One region of the Pseudomonas sp. 20P_3.2_Bac5 genome, then DNA from elsewhere that is predicted to be linked to it. Evidence: predicted binding sites of a transcription regulator. Region 1 holds the regulator's gene; each other region holds the start of a gene.

Region 1 (3,308 bases):
CTCGGCCAGACGCGCCAGGGCGCCCAGCAGCTCAGGCGTGGCCGGGGTGACGTCGGTACGCTCGCGAACCTGACCGAACATGCTGTTGACGGTATCCAGTGCCTCCAGGACCACGTCCATCAGTTCGGAATCGACCCGACGCTCTCCCTTGCGCAGGATGTCGAATACGTTTTCGGCGATGTGGCAGCACTCCACCAGCTCATGGAGCTGGAGGAAGCCGGCGCCCCCTTTTACAGTGTGAAAACCGCGAAAGATCGCATTGAGCAGGTCGGAATCATCCGGGCGGCTTTCCAGCTCGACCAGTTGCTCGGACAGTTGCTCAAGAATTTCGCCGGCCTCTACCAGGAAATCCTGAAGGATTTCTTCATCGGCGCCGAAGCTCATCAAACGTGCTCCCTAAAAACCCAGGCTGGACAGCAGATCATCGACATCGTCCTGGCCGGACACGACATCTTCACGTTTATCGGCATGAATTTGCGGTCCTTCACCCCGGGTCGGATGTTTATCTTGGTCTTGCTCGGCACGAAGCTGCTGGTGGTCATGTTCGATACCGGCGAAGCGGTCGACCTGACTGGCCATCAGTACGAGCTTGAGCAGATTGCTTTCGACTTCGGTGACCAACGAGGTCACCCGCTTGATCACCTGGCCGGTCAGATCCTGATAGTCCTGTGCCAGGAGAATATCGTTGAGGTACCCGGTTACGGTGTGGGTACCCTCGGCGCTGCGCGCCAGAAACCTGTCGACACGCTGGACCAGCTCACGAAACTCCGGCGCCGCAACTTCGCGGCGCATGAAGCGCTGCCAGTCGTCGTGCAGTTCACGGGCTTCGTTGGTGAGATCGTGGAGCACGGGCGTACCCTGCTCGACCAGGTCCATCGTGCGGTTCGCCGCCGCCTCGGTCAGCTTGACCACATAGGACAAGCGCTCGGTGGCGTCGGTGATTTGCGAAACTTCCTCGGCCTGCGGCATGTGCGGATCGATCTGGAAACTGACGATCGCACTGTGCAGCTCTCGCGTGAGCTTGCCGACTTCCTGATACAGGCCGCGGTCACGGGTCTGGTTCAGCTGATGGATCAGTTGCACCGCGTCGCCGAAATTGCCTCGTTCGAGGCTTTTCACCAGCTCCTGGGCGTGTTTCTTCAGCGTCGACTCAAAGTCGTCCAAAGATGAATGTTTATGCTCCATAGCGCCCCCGTGCGTACATCAGCTATTGACGCGCTCGAAGATCTTCTCGATTTTTTCTTTCAGCACCTGGGCAGTGAAAGGCTTGACCACATAGCCGTTAACGCCGGCCTGGGCAGCTTCGATGATCTGTTCGCGCTTGGCTTCGGCGGTCACCATCAGCACAGGCAAGTGTTTCAGACGCTCGTCCGCGCGGACTTTGCGCAGCAGGTCAATACCGGACATGCCAGGCATGTTCCAGTCGGTCACCAGGAAGTCGAAGTTGTTGCTTTCGAGCATGGGCAGCGCGGTGTTGCCGTCGTCGGCCTCATGCGTGTTGGTGAAGCCCAGGTCACGCAACAGGTTCTTGATGATCCGCCGCATCGTCGAAAAATCGTCAACGATGAGGATTTTCATTTCTTTGTTCAATTAGACCTCCAAGCAGTCTTTAACGCGCTCAGCGCTGAACGCGCGTTCAATCAATTCCGGCACCACGGTATTACGACTGCATCGAAGCTGTGCTCAACGCGCCCGCCATTCCCCCAGCCGGCTGCGCAGACGCGCCGCACACTGGCTATGCAACTGGCTGACGCGCGACTCGCTGACCCCCAGGACCTCACCGATTTCCTTGAGGTTCAGCTCTTCGTCGTAGTACAGCGCCAACACCAGGCGTTCACGTTCAGGCAGGTTGGCGATGGCATCGGCCAAGGCTGCCTGAAAGCGCTCGTCTTCCAGATCGCGCGAAGGCTCGAGCTGGGCACTGGCACCGTCCTCGTGCAGGCCTTCATGTTCGCCGTCCTGCAACAGGTCGTCGAAACTGAACAGGCGGCTGCCCAAGGTATCGTTCAAAATCCCGTAGTAATCATCGAGACTCAATTGAAGTTCGGCAGCAACCTCGTGATCTTTAGCGTCACGACCGGTTTTTGCCTCAATTGCACGAATCGCGTCGCTTACCATGCGGGTATTGCGGTGTACCGAACGCGGCGCCCAGTCACCCTTGCGTACTTCATCGAGCATGGCGCCGCGGATGCGGATGCCAGCGTAGGTCTCGAAACTGGCGCCCTTGCTCGAATCGTATTTGTTGGAGACTTCGAGCAGGCCGATCATCCCGGCCTGGATCAGGTCTTCCACCTGCACGCTGGCCGGCAACCGCGCCAGCAGGTGATAGGCGATACGCTTGACCAACGGCGCATAACGCTCGATCAGTTCGTACTGGGCGTCACGCGAGGCCTTGCTGTACATCCGATAACCGCTCGCGCTCATAGCACAGGACCCGCGCTGGTAGGCTGCACCAGACGCTCGACAAAGAACTCCAGGTGCCCGCGCGGGTTGGCTGGCAGCGGCCAGCTATCGACCTTCTGGGCGATCGCCTTGAACGCCAGCGCGCACTTGGAACGCGGAAAGGCTTCATAGACCGCTCGCTGCTTCTGCACAGCCTTGCGCACACACTCGTCGTAGGGCACAGCCCCGACGTATTGTAGGGCCACATCCAGGAAGCGATCCGTGACCTTGGTCAACTTGGCGAACAGATTGCGACCTTCCTGCGGGCTCTGCGCCATGTTCGCCAGAACGCGGAAACGGTTCATGCCGTAATCACGGTTGAGCAGCTTGATCAGGGCGTAGGCGTCGGTGATCGAAGTCGGCTCGTCGCAGACCACCAGGAGTACTTCCTGGGCGGCGCGGACAAAGCTGACCACCGACTCGCCAATCCCCGCAGCGGTGTCGATCACCAGCACGTCGAGGTTGTCGCCGATCTCGCTGAATGCCTGGATCAGGCCGGCGTGCTGGGCAGGCCCCAGGTGCACCATGCTCTGGGTACCGGAAGCGGCCGGCACGATGCGCACGCCGCCAGGCCCCTGCAGGAGCACATCGCGCAGCTCGCAGCGGCCTTCGATGACATCAGCCAGGGTGCGTTTGGGGGTGAGCCCGAGCAGTACGTCGACATTGGCCAGGCCAAGGTCGGCGTCCAACAGCATGACGCGACGGCCGAGTTCGGCCAGCGCCAGCGACAGATTCACTGACACGTTGGTCTTGCCGACGCCACCTTTGCCGCCGGTCACGGCGATCACCTGTACGGGATGCATGCTACCCATATTTGTTCTTTACCTTGTCTTGCTTAGACCGAGGCCACATGACTGGCTGCCCCT
Region 2 (3,308 bases), on a different contig from region 1:
ATATTCGCCTTTGTCGTGTGGGCGAGCCTCTTTCCTCCGATACCGCTTCTGCTGCTGACGTGGTGGCTACAGGGGGCTGCACCCTTTGATGATCTCGCATCAGCGATGGATTCAAGCGCACTCTTTTCACTGGCATTTCAGGTGTATGCCGCGACGCACTTTTGCTATTGGGGGTGGAATTTCCTTCTGCGTGAATATGCGGTCTCGAAGGTGGCACCCCTGTCACTTTTGATTCCGGTATTCGGAATTGTCAGCTCGATCTTTATCGTTCATCAGGTTCCGAGCGGATGGGACTGGATATCCATCGCGCTGATCTTGTCTGCACTTGCTATTGGCATGAAGAAAGGGCGAGTGGCATTGGGGCGAGAAGTTCGGCGAAAGGCCGGGCTGGAGTCATCGTGAAATGAAAAAGGCCCGGGAAATCGCTTTCCCGGGCCTTTTCGTTTCACCGTTTCGCGCTTAGCGGTTGAAGCGTTCCACCAGCGAGTACTGGGTGGTGGCGGTGAGGGTCAGTTCTTCGCTGAGCAGGGCCGAATGCTGGGCCTGCTCGGAAGTCTGGTCGGCCAGCGCCGCGATGGTGCTGATATTGCGGCTGATTTCCTCGGCCACCGACGTCTGTTGCTCGGTGGCAGCGGCGATCTGGGTGGTCATGTCGGTGATATTGGCCACCGCCTCGCTGATGCCCACCAGCGCCTGGTCCGCTTCCATGACCCGGGCCACGCCTTCTTCGGCCTGACGGTGCCCGGCTTCCATGGTTTGCACGGCGTTGGACGCGGTCTGCTGCAGCTTGGCGATCAGGCTGTGGATCTGCCCGGTGGATTCGCTGGTGCGCTGTGCCAGTTGGCGGACTTCGTCGGCTACCACGGCGAAGCCGCGGCCCATTTCACCGGCGCGGGCGGCTTCGATGGCGGCGTTCAGTGCCAGCAGGTTGGTCTGGTCGGCGATGCCTTTGATGACATCCACTACGCCGCCGATTTCATCGCTGTCGCGGGCCAGTTGGGTGACGGTCTGGCCGGTCTCGCCCACGGCAGTGGACAGGCGCTGGATGGCGTCGCGGGTTTCCCCGGCGATGCTGCGGCCACGGTCGGTCAGGCGGTTGGCGGCCTGGGTCGCGTCGGCGGTGCGCTGTACGTGGTTGGCCACTTCCTGGGTGGTGGCGGCCATTTCGTTGACGGCGGCGGCGACCTGTTCGGTCTCGACGCGCTGGCGCTCCAGGCCTGACGAGCTGTTGTGGGCCAGGGCATCGGACTGCCGGGCTTGCTCGTTGAGGTGTTCGGCGGTGTCCTGCAGGCGGGTCAGGCAGGTCTTCAGGCGTGCGTCCTGGCTGAGCATGGCCATTTCCAGGCGAGCCTGGACGCCGCGGCTGTCAGTGAACATCTGCGCGATCAGCGGGTCGGACGTGGTCTGTTCGGCCAGGCGCAGCAGGCGCTTGAGGCCGCGTTGTTGCCAGCTCAGGCCCAGCAGGCCGAGCGGCACCGAGAGTGCGGCGGCGAGGGCGAAGCCCCACGAGTGACCCAACCAGATGCCGATCAGGAAGCCGATCTGGCTGACCATGATGAACGGCAGCCAGTCCTGCAGCACCGGCAGCCACTTGTCGCGGCGCGGGATGGCCGACTTGCCATCGTTGATGCGCTTGTACAGCGCCTCGGCGCGGCGGACCTGCTCGGCGGTCGGTTTTACCCGCACCGACTCGTAACCGACGATCTGGTTGTTGTCGTAGATCGGCGTGACGTAGGCGTTTACCCAGTAGTGATCGCCGCTTTTGCAGCGGTTCTTGACGATGCCCATCCAGGGCAGGCCTTGCTTGAGGGTGGTCCACATGTGGGCAAACACCGCTGGCGGCACGTCCGGGTGGCGAACCAGGTTGTGTGGCGCACGCATCAGTTCGTCGCGGGAGAAACCGCTGATCTCGATGAAAGCTTCGTTGCAATACGTAATGACACCCTTGGCATCGGTAGTCGAAATCAACCGTTGTTGGGCAGGGAAAGTCCGTTCGCGCTGGGTAATCGGCTGGTTGTTACGCATAAGCTGTTCAATCCGCAAGGCTTTCGTGTGGTATCGGCTAACGCACGAAATTATTGAATGAATATTTGGGTTTTATTGATCCCGCTCAATATTCGCTTGAGGCGGGTAAGTTATGTGAAGTCGTCACGTTCAAGTAATTTGCGCGCATTCTTTCACATTTTCGCAACATAAGTCAGTGAGTGACCGATGGTTCATAGTGGTGCGTGTCGCGGATGGGTGAAAAATACGAAGTGCAGCAGGCGCCAGTCAGGAAGCCGGGTAATGGCGACCAGGCGCTAGCCGACAGGTTTTCAGCGCCCTCAAGATCGAGCGCCGCCCGCGCGGCGCATCGCGGATGAATCCGCTCCTACATTTGCTGCAACGTACCTATACCTGTCAGGCCATGGTTGACCGCCTTGGTGGTACGACACGGTATCGAGTCGACCTCAACAGCCGCCCCGCGATTCATCGTCGAAAGCCAAAGGCGGGCAACACCTCTCTGACAGGTCATGGCACGTTGCAAAAAATGTAGGAGCGGATTCATCCGCGATGCGCCGCGCGGGCGGCGCTCGATCTAGAGAGCGCTAAACAACTTCCGGCATGCACTTGGTAGCCATCACTCGCTCCTCTCAATGTGCAATCAATTGCCGCAACACGTAATGCAGAATGCCGCCCGCCTTGAAGTACTCCACTTCATTCAAAGTATCGATGCGACAAAGCACGGCAATGGTTTCCTCGCTCCCGTCCTCGCGGCTGATGCGCAGGTGCAGGCTCATCCGTGGTTCGATGCGCGCCCCGGTAAGGCCGAGGATGTCGATCTGCTCGCGTCCGCTGAGCTTGAGCAGCTTGCGGTCCTGCCCGGCGCTGAACTGCAGCGGCAGCACGCCCATGCCCACCAGGTTGGAGCGGTGGATGCGTTCGAAGCTTTCCGCCAGCACCGCCTTGACCCCCAGCAGGTTGGTGCCTTTTGCAGCCCAGTCACGGCTCGACCCGGTGCCGTATTCCTGCCCGGCGATCACCACCAGCGGGGTGCCTTCGTCGCGGTAACGCATGGCCGCATCGTAGATCGCCAGTTTTTCGCCGCTGGGGATGTGCAGGGTGTTGCCGCCTTCCTCGCCGCCGAGCATTTCGTTGCGGATACGGATATTGGCGAAGGTGCCGCGCATCATCACTTCGTGGTTGCCGCGCCGCGAGCCGTAGGAGTTGAAGTCTCGCGGCTCCACGCCTTTGTCCCGCAGGTAGCGCCCGGCCGGGCTGTCGGCCTTGATATTGCCGGCGGGCGAGATGTGGTCGGTGGTCACCGA
Region 3 (3,308 bases), on a different contig from region 1:
CCGCAAAGCGGCCCCAACGGCTTATTCGAGAGTGAATGAGACGTTGGGACGCTGTTCTTGGGTCAGTTCAAATACGGAATTGCCGCACCAGCGCACGCAAATGCGCTTCCAGCGACGACAGGCTTTTCGCCGTTTGCGCACCCTGGCGGGTTTGCTCGGCGACGCTCTCCACCGCCACTGCGATCTGGTGCACGCTCTGGTTGATCTCTTCGGCCACGGCGGTCTGTTCTTCTGCGGCGCTGGCGATCTGCGCGTTCATCGAGCTGATGGTGCCGATCAACGTGGCCATGGCATCCAGCGAGGTGCCCGCTTCGCTGGCCTGGTTGCGAGTGGCGTCGCCGGTCTCGCAGGAATGACGCATCGATTCCACCGCCGAGTGGGTGCCGGTGGTGAGGCGGTCGATCATCACCTGGATTTCCTGGGTGCTCTGCTGGGTGCGGCTGGCGAGCCCGCGCACCTCGTCGGCGACCACCGCGAAGCCGCGCCCGGCCTCACCGGCCCGCGCGGCTTCGATGGCGGCATTGAGCGCCAGCAGGTTGGTCTGCTCGGCGATCGAGCGAATCACCCCGAGCACGCTGACGATGGACTGCACGTCCTGTTGCAGGCTGTCCAGCGACGTACCGCTGCCACGGATGTTTTCCACCAGCGCGTGGATGCGCTTGATGCTGCCGTCCACCACCTGCCGCGCCTGCTGGCCCTGGGTGTCGGTTTCCTGCGCGGCATGGGCGGCGTTCTGCGCGCTGTGCGCCACTTCCTGGGCGGCGGCGGACATCTGGTTGATCGCCGTGGCCACCTGGGTGGTCTCGTGGCGTTGTTGTTCCATGGCCGCTTCCGAGCGACGGCTCTGGCTTTCCACCGACTCCACCAGGCTCGACAGCTCGCCGCTGACTTCCACCACCTGACGCACCAGGCTCTGGATCTTCTCGACGAAACGGTTGAACGAGCCGGCCAACTGGCCCAGCTCGTCATTGCCGGCGCGCAGGCGGTGGGTGAGGTCGCCGTCACCGGCGGCGATGTCGTCGAGGTTGTCTTTCATGGCCTTGAGCGGCTTGAGCAGGGCATTGCTCAGGGTCAGCCCGGCGATGCCGAGGATCACCAGCAACACGGCAGCGATGCCCAGGATGCTGGTGAGGATCGACTGGATACGCTGGTCGATCTCTGCGCGCAGTTCGGTAATGCGCAGCTCGATATTGTCCAGGTTGACCGCCGTGCCCACCGCCATGTCCCACTTCGGCAGGTAGTAGCTGTAGGCGAGCTTGGGCACCTGCACGCTCTCGTTGCCCGGCAGCGGCGAGCTGTAATTGACGAAGCGGCTGCCGTCCTTGGCCACCCGCACCAGCTCGCGGTTGATGAACACCCCGTTGACGTCCTTGCGTTCACTGAGGTTCTTGCCGACGTCTACCGGGCTGTCGCCGCGGAACAGGCGCACCACGTTGGAGTCGTGGGCGAAGAAATAGCCGTCCTTGCCGTATTTGATCTTCGACAGTACCGCGATCGCCTGCGTCCGGCTGGCCTCGTCGCCGTTGGCGGCGGCGTCGTACAGGCCCTGCACCGAGCCGAGAGCGATCTGCATGTAGTCTTCGAGGCTCTGGCGGCTTTCGTCGACCAGGCGTTGGCGGGTTTCACTGACTTCGTTTTCGGCGAGGTGGCGCAGGATCCGGTCCGCTGCGCCACTGATGACCAGGGCGAACACAAGGACCGGGAGGACAGCGAGCAACAGCATTTTTGTTCTTAGAGTCAACTGCATCTTCGTTTCCTCAGTGGCGTCGCACATTGCGAGGGGTTTACCGATTCATCGGCAGGGCTGGGGAAAGCTGAAGAGGGTGGCATTTTGCTTCAGGGCTATTGTTTTCGGGCACATCCCGCCCTTCATCCAACTGTCATGTAACGAGATATATCCTCCAACCCTGGAATAGGTCAGGACTCTCGCATGAAAGGCAGCGCTTCCCTGTTTGCGGCCGTGGATCTCGGCTCCAATGCATTTCGTATGACCATCGGCCAGCAGGTCGTGTGCAACCGTCGCCTGGTCATTCGCAAGGTGAAGAGCCTGCGCGAGCCGGTGCGCCTGGCTGAAGGGCTGCAAGGCGATGCGCTGGATGCCCTGGCGCTGGAGCGGGGCTGGCAGGCATTGGCGCGGTTCGGCAAGCATCTCAGCGGGTTCCGCGAAGGCAGCGTGCGCGCCGTGGCCACCAGTGCGGTGCGACAGGCGCGCAATGCGGCGGTGTTTCTCGAAGGCGCGGAAGCCCGCCTGGGTTTCCCCATCGACGTGATCTCCGGCCAGGAAGAAGCGCAACTGGTCTATTCGGGCATCGCCCACACCATGCCCTGCGAGAAAACCACCCGCCTGGTGGTGGATATCGGCGGCGGCTCCACCGAGTTGATCGTCGGTCGCGGCAAGCAACCGATCTTCAGCGAAAGCCTGACCATCGGCAGCGGCACCTTCGGCAAACGCTTTTTCCCTGGCGGACGGGTCGACAGCCGTTCGCTGCAACTGGCGGAGCAGAGCGCCTGCCTGGAATTTTCCCGGGTCGCCCGGGAGATTGGTGCGCACGGCTGGCACGCGGCGATCGGCTCGTCCGGCACTGCGCGCATGCTGGCGCGGGTGCTCAAGGCCAACGGCCTGAACGACGGCGGGCGTGACGGCATCACCTATGCCGGCCTGCTGCGTCTTTCCCTGAGCTTGCTCGAAGCCGGCCACGTCAAGCGCGTGAAACTCTGCGGCCTGCAGGAACATCGTCTGGGCATGCTGCCCGGCGGTCTGGCGATCATGCTGGCGGCGTTCAAGGCCTTCGGCATCGACGACATGACCCCGTCCGAGCCCGGCCTGCGCTTCGGCCTGCTGCACAGCCTGATGGACAACGGTTCGGCCCGACACTGATAAATTGCCCTTGAGTACCCGCATGATCACCACTCAGGGTCACCACCAGGACGCCGATCTCAACGGCCTGCTCTACGGCTTCGTCTTTCGCCCCGGCCAGCCGGGCCGGGAGATCGACTCGACGCAGGCCCTGGAACTGCTGCTCAATCCTGGCGAGCCGGAAGAATTCCTCTGGCTGCACATGAACCTTGCGCACGCCGCCTGCGAGCGCTGGATGAAAGGCAGCCTCGACCTGCCGGAAACCTTCTTCGAAACCCTGCGCGAAGGCTCGCGCTCGACCCGCATCGAACACACCGACACCGCCTTGCTGGCGGTGGTCAACGACGTGGTGTTCAACTTCGGCCTGGTGTCATCGGACGTCTCTACGCTCTGGGCCTGCGCCCGCAGCCGGCTGCTGGTCAGCGCGCGCTTGCAGCCGCTGCACTCGGTA
Region 4 (3,308 bases), on a different contig from region 1:
CCGGCAGCATGCCGCGGGGAATGTAGTGCGCGTCCCACGGCCAGATCAGCATCTGCGCCGGGTGGAACGCGCCTTCAATGGCGTGATTGCGCGCGCTCTTCGCGGCCTGTTGGTGTGCCTGTTGTTGCACGTCGTCCAGCGGCACCTGCAAGTACAGGCTGATCAGTTGCTGCCAGCGCAGGCAGTGCGGGCTGTTCCACGCATGTTGGGACGACAGCGCCAGGCCGTTGGCCAGCAACACCGTGTTGGCCGGCTGGTTCAGCCAGCGGCGCAACGAAGGGTCGGCGTCCAGGCGTTGTTGCTGGCGCAGCGGGCTCTTGTGATCGCGGGCGATGTGCATGACCTTGACCAGCAGCCGGCGTTCTTCCTGCAACAGGTGATAGCCCTGGGTGACCCAGGTCGGCAGGCGCCAGAATTCGGCGAGGGCCTGACACAGGCTGAGCAGGCGCACGCCGAACAGCTCGCGTTCGACTCGGGGCGCGGGCTCGCCACGGTGCACGACGCGCAGTTCCCATTCTTCCAGCAACTTCGGATGGGTCAGGGCCAGCGGCCACAGCGGCGAGAGAAACAGCAGGCTGCCCCAGTGGATGTCCTGCCACAGCCGCGCCAGGCGACTGGCGAACAAGCCGCTGGCCTGCTGGCTGGCGTGCTGGCTGACCATCTGCAATTGGCGCAGGGCCAGGGGGATCTGCTCGACGGGCGCGGTTTCCAGGCGATCCAGCAACGCTTCGGCGCGGGCCAGGCCGAGCCGGTTGAGCGCAACCTCAAGGTTTTCCGCAGGCTCGGCGATGCTGGCGTGGGTATGCCGGTTGGCTTCACGCATCACGCTCAGCACCAGCGCCGGACTGTCCTGCATCAGCTCGGCAATGTCGCGCAACGAGCGGCGACTGTCGGCGATCGCGGTTTTTACGCGATCGTGGCTGTGGCAGGGTACGGGCAACTTGGCGCCGTCCAGTAGTTTGATCCAGGCATCGATAGTCTTCGGATTCTGAGTTGGCACGATGGTTTCACTAGGCTTGCTGGAAGGTGGCCGAACTGGCTTTTCGCCTTGACTGGCTATAGTCTGGCGCAGAACTGCCGATAAGTAGAAGAAGAGTTTTACTAACTTCCGCCCCGACCCTGACCCCGACAGTAAGTGCTTTCTATCTATGGCTAAAATTATCGGCATCATCGTCGTATTCGCGAGCGTGCTAGGCGGATATGTGCTCTCCCACGGGAAGATCGCGGCCCTGATCCAGCCTTTCGAGGTGATGATCATCGGCGGCGCAGCCTTTGGCGCATTCCTGCAGGCCAACCCCGGCTACATGACCATGCACGTCATCAAGAAGTCGCTGAGCATGTTCGGCAGCCGCTTTTCGCACACCTTCTATATAGAAGTGCTGGGTCTGGTCTACGAAATCCTCAACAAGAGCCGCCGCGAAGGCATGATGGCGATCGAGGGCGACATCGAAGATGCCGCCTCCAGTCCGATCTTCGCCAAATACCCCGCGGTGCTGAAAGACGAACGCATGACCGCGTTTGTCTGTGACTACCTGCGCATCATGTCCACCGGCAACATGGCTCCCCACGAACTGGAGGGCCTGTTCGACATGGAACTGCTGAGCATGAAGGAAGAGCTGGAGCACCCGTCCCATGCGGTGACCGGCATCGCCGACGGCATGCCCGGTTTCGGTATTGTCGCGGCGGTACTGGGTATCGTGGTGACCATGGCGTCGCTGGGTGAGGGTGACCAGGCGGCCATCGGTATGCACGTAGGTGCGGCACTGGTGGGTACCTTCTTCGGTATTCTCGCGGCGTACGGCTTCTTCGGCCCGCTGGCCACCTCGCTGGCCCACGATGCCAAGGAAGAGTTGAACGTCTACGAGGCGATCAAGGCCTCCCTGGTCGCTTCGGCTTCCGGCATGCCGCCTTCGCTGGCGGTCGAGTTCGGTCGCAAGGTGCTCTATCCGAAGCACCGTCCGAGCTTCGCCGAGCTGGAACAAGCAGTCCGCGGTCGCTGATCCATGGAAAATAATCAGCCGATTATCATCAAGCGCGTAAAGCGCTTTGGCGGGGGCCACCACGGTGGCGCGTGGAAGATCGCCTTCGCCGACTTCGCGACGGCGATGATGGCGTTCTTCCTCGTGCTCTGGCTGTTGTCCACGGCCACGCCGGAACAGAAGATCGCCATCGCCGGTTACTTCAAGGACCCGATCGGCTTCTCCGAAAGCGGCACGCCTTACATCATCGACCTGGGTGGTTCGCCGCAACTGGCGCCGGAAAAGACCATCAACCCTGAAGAGAAGGCCGAGCCGACGCCTGACAGCAGCATCATCAATCAGGATCAGGTCGAGAACCTGGCCGAGCAGGTCGAGCGCGAACGCCTCGAACTGGTACTGCAGGAGTTGCAGAACAAGGTCGAGCAGAGCCCTGAACTGCAGAAGTTCAAGGACCAGATCCTCTTCGAAATTACCCAGGATGGCCTGCGTATCCAGATCGTGGATGCCGAGAACCGGCCAATGTTCGACCTGGGCAGTGCGCGGTTGAAGCCTTATTTCGAAGACATCCTGCTGGCCATGGCCGACACCATCAAGACGGTGCCGAACAAGGTCAGCATCAGTGGTCACACCGACGCTAAGCCGTATGCAGGCAGCGGTGAGTACGGCAACTGGGAGCTTTCGGCCAACCGTGCCAACGCTGCCCGTCGTGCGCTGGTTGCGGGTGGCTATCCCGATACCCAGGTTGCACGGGTGGTGGGGTACGCCTCGTCGTCGCTGTTCGACCGTGAGAAGCCGCTGAACCCGGTCAACCGCCGTATCGACATCGTGGTCCTGACCAAGCGTGCCCAGCGTGCGATCGAAGGCGAGCAGCAAGCGCCGGAGACGCCGGAAAATGGCGCGCCGCAAGGAACTCAGCAGAACCCGGCTGCACCGGGTGAGCCGCAGGCCGAGCCGATGCAGCCGCTGGAGCTGCGCGACAAGCTGAACATCTTTGAAGACGGCGTGTTGAAGATGGACGAGCCCGGCAAGAAGCAGTAAGCCGCAGGCGAAAAAACGCCCGCCTGGAGTGATCCAGGCGGGCGTTTTTGTTTTCAGAAGCCGCGGCGCAGGCGGGCTTTCAGGTCGGTGTGGAAGAACTCGGCGTTGTTCCGGTTGGCCTGCGCGGCATCCTTGCTGATGGCGCGGCGAAAAGTCTGTTCGTCATGGTAGGCGCTGACGAACAGATCGATATGTTCGCGCCGGCTCAGGGTGGGCCAGCGTTCGAGGTACGCGGGCAGGGTGCCTTCGCACTGGTAGAAGGCCAGCCTGCGGTTCAACTGGGTCGCGCTG

What was found. The regulator FliA, encoded in region 1, starts transcription of late flagellar genes. The targets are predictions, from matches to a motif close to CTAAAGTTTNNNNNNNNNNNGCCGNTAA.
Region 2: NTD88_RS15000 (methyl-accepting chemotaxis protein) is a predicted target of FliA. The motif match lies at 2,056-2,083, and genes of this name have one in related genera.
Region 3: NTD88_RS09020 (methyl-accepting chemotaxis protein) is a predicted target of FliA. The motif match lies at 1,793-1,820, and genes of this name have one in related genera.
Region 4: motA (flagellar motor stator protein MotA) is a predicted target of FliA. The motif match lies at 1,057-1,084, and genes of this name have one in related genera.

The regions. Positions count from the first base shown of each region.
Region 1 covers NZ_JANLOA010000066.1:139,508-142,815, forward strand. Annotated here, with positions in the region: gene NTD88_RS11790 (chemotaxis protein CheA) at 1-384, opposite strand, end outside; gene NTD88_RS11795 (protein phosphatase CheZ) at 397-1,185, opposite strand; gene NTD88_RS11800 (chemotaxis response regulator CheY) at 1,204-1,578, opposite strand; gene fliA (RNA polymerase sigma factor FliA) at 1,684-2,424, opposite strand; gene fleN (flagellar synthesis regulator FleN) at 2,421-3,254, opposite strand.
Region 2 covers NZ_JANLOA010000082.1:93,823-97,130, reverse strand. Annotated here, with positions in the region: gene NTD88_RS15005 (EamA family transporter) at 1-402, shown strand, start outside; gene NTD88_RS15000 (methyl-accepting chemotaxis protein) at 460-2,025, opposite strand; gene acnA (aconitate hydratase AcnA) at 2,634-3,308, opposite strand, start outside.
Region 3 covers NZ_JANLOA010000051.1:72,459-75,766, forward strand. Annotated here, with positions in the region: gene NTD88_RS09020 (methyl-accepting chemotaxis protein) at 68-1,747, opposite strand; gene NTD88_RS09025 (Ppx/GppA family phosphatase) at 1,931-2,878, shown strand; partial or broken gene NTD88_RS09030 (transporter) at 2,882-3,308, shown strand, end outside.
Region 4 covers NZ_JANLOA010000033.1:22,588-25,895, reverse strand. Annotated here, with positions in the region: gene NTD88_RS05915 (HDOD domain-containing protein) at 1-1,000, opposite strand, end outside; gene motA (flagellar motor stator protein MotA) at 1,149-2,000, shown strand; gene motB (flagellar motor protein MotB) at 2,004-3,017, shown strand; gene NTD88_RS05900 (toll/interleukin-1 receptor domain-containing protein) at 3,071-3,308, opposite strand, start outside.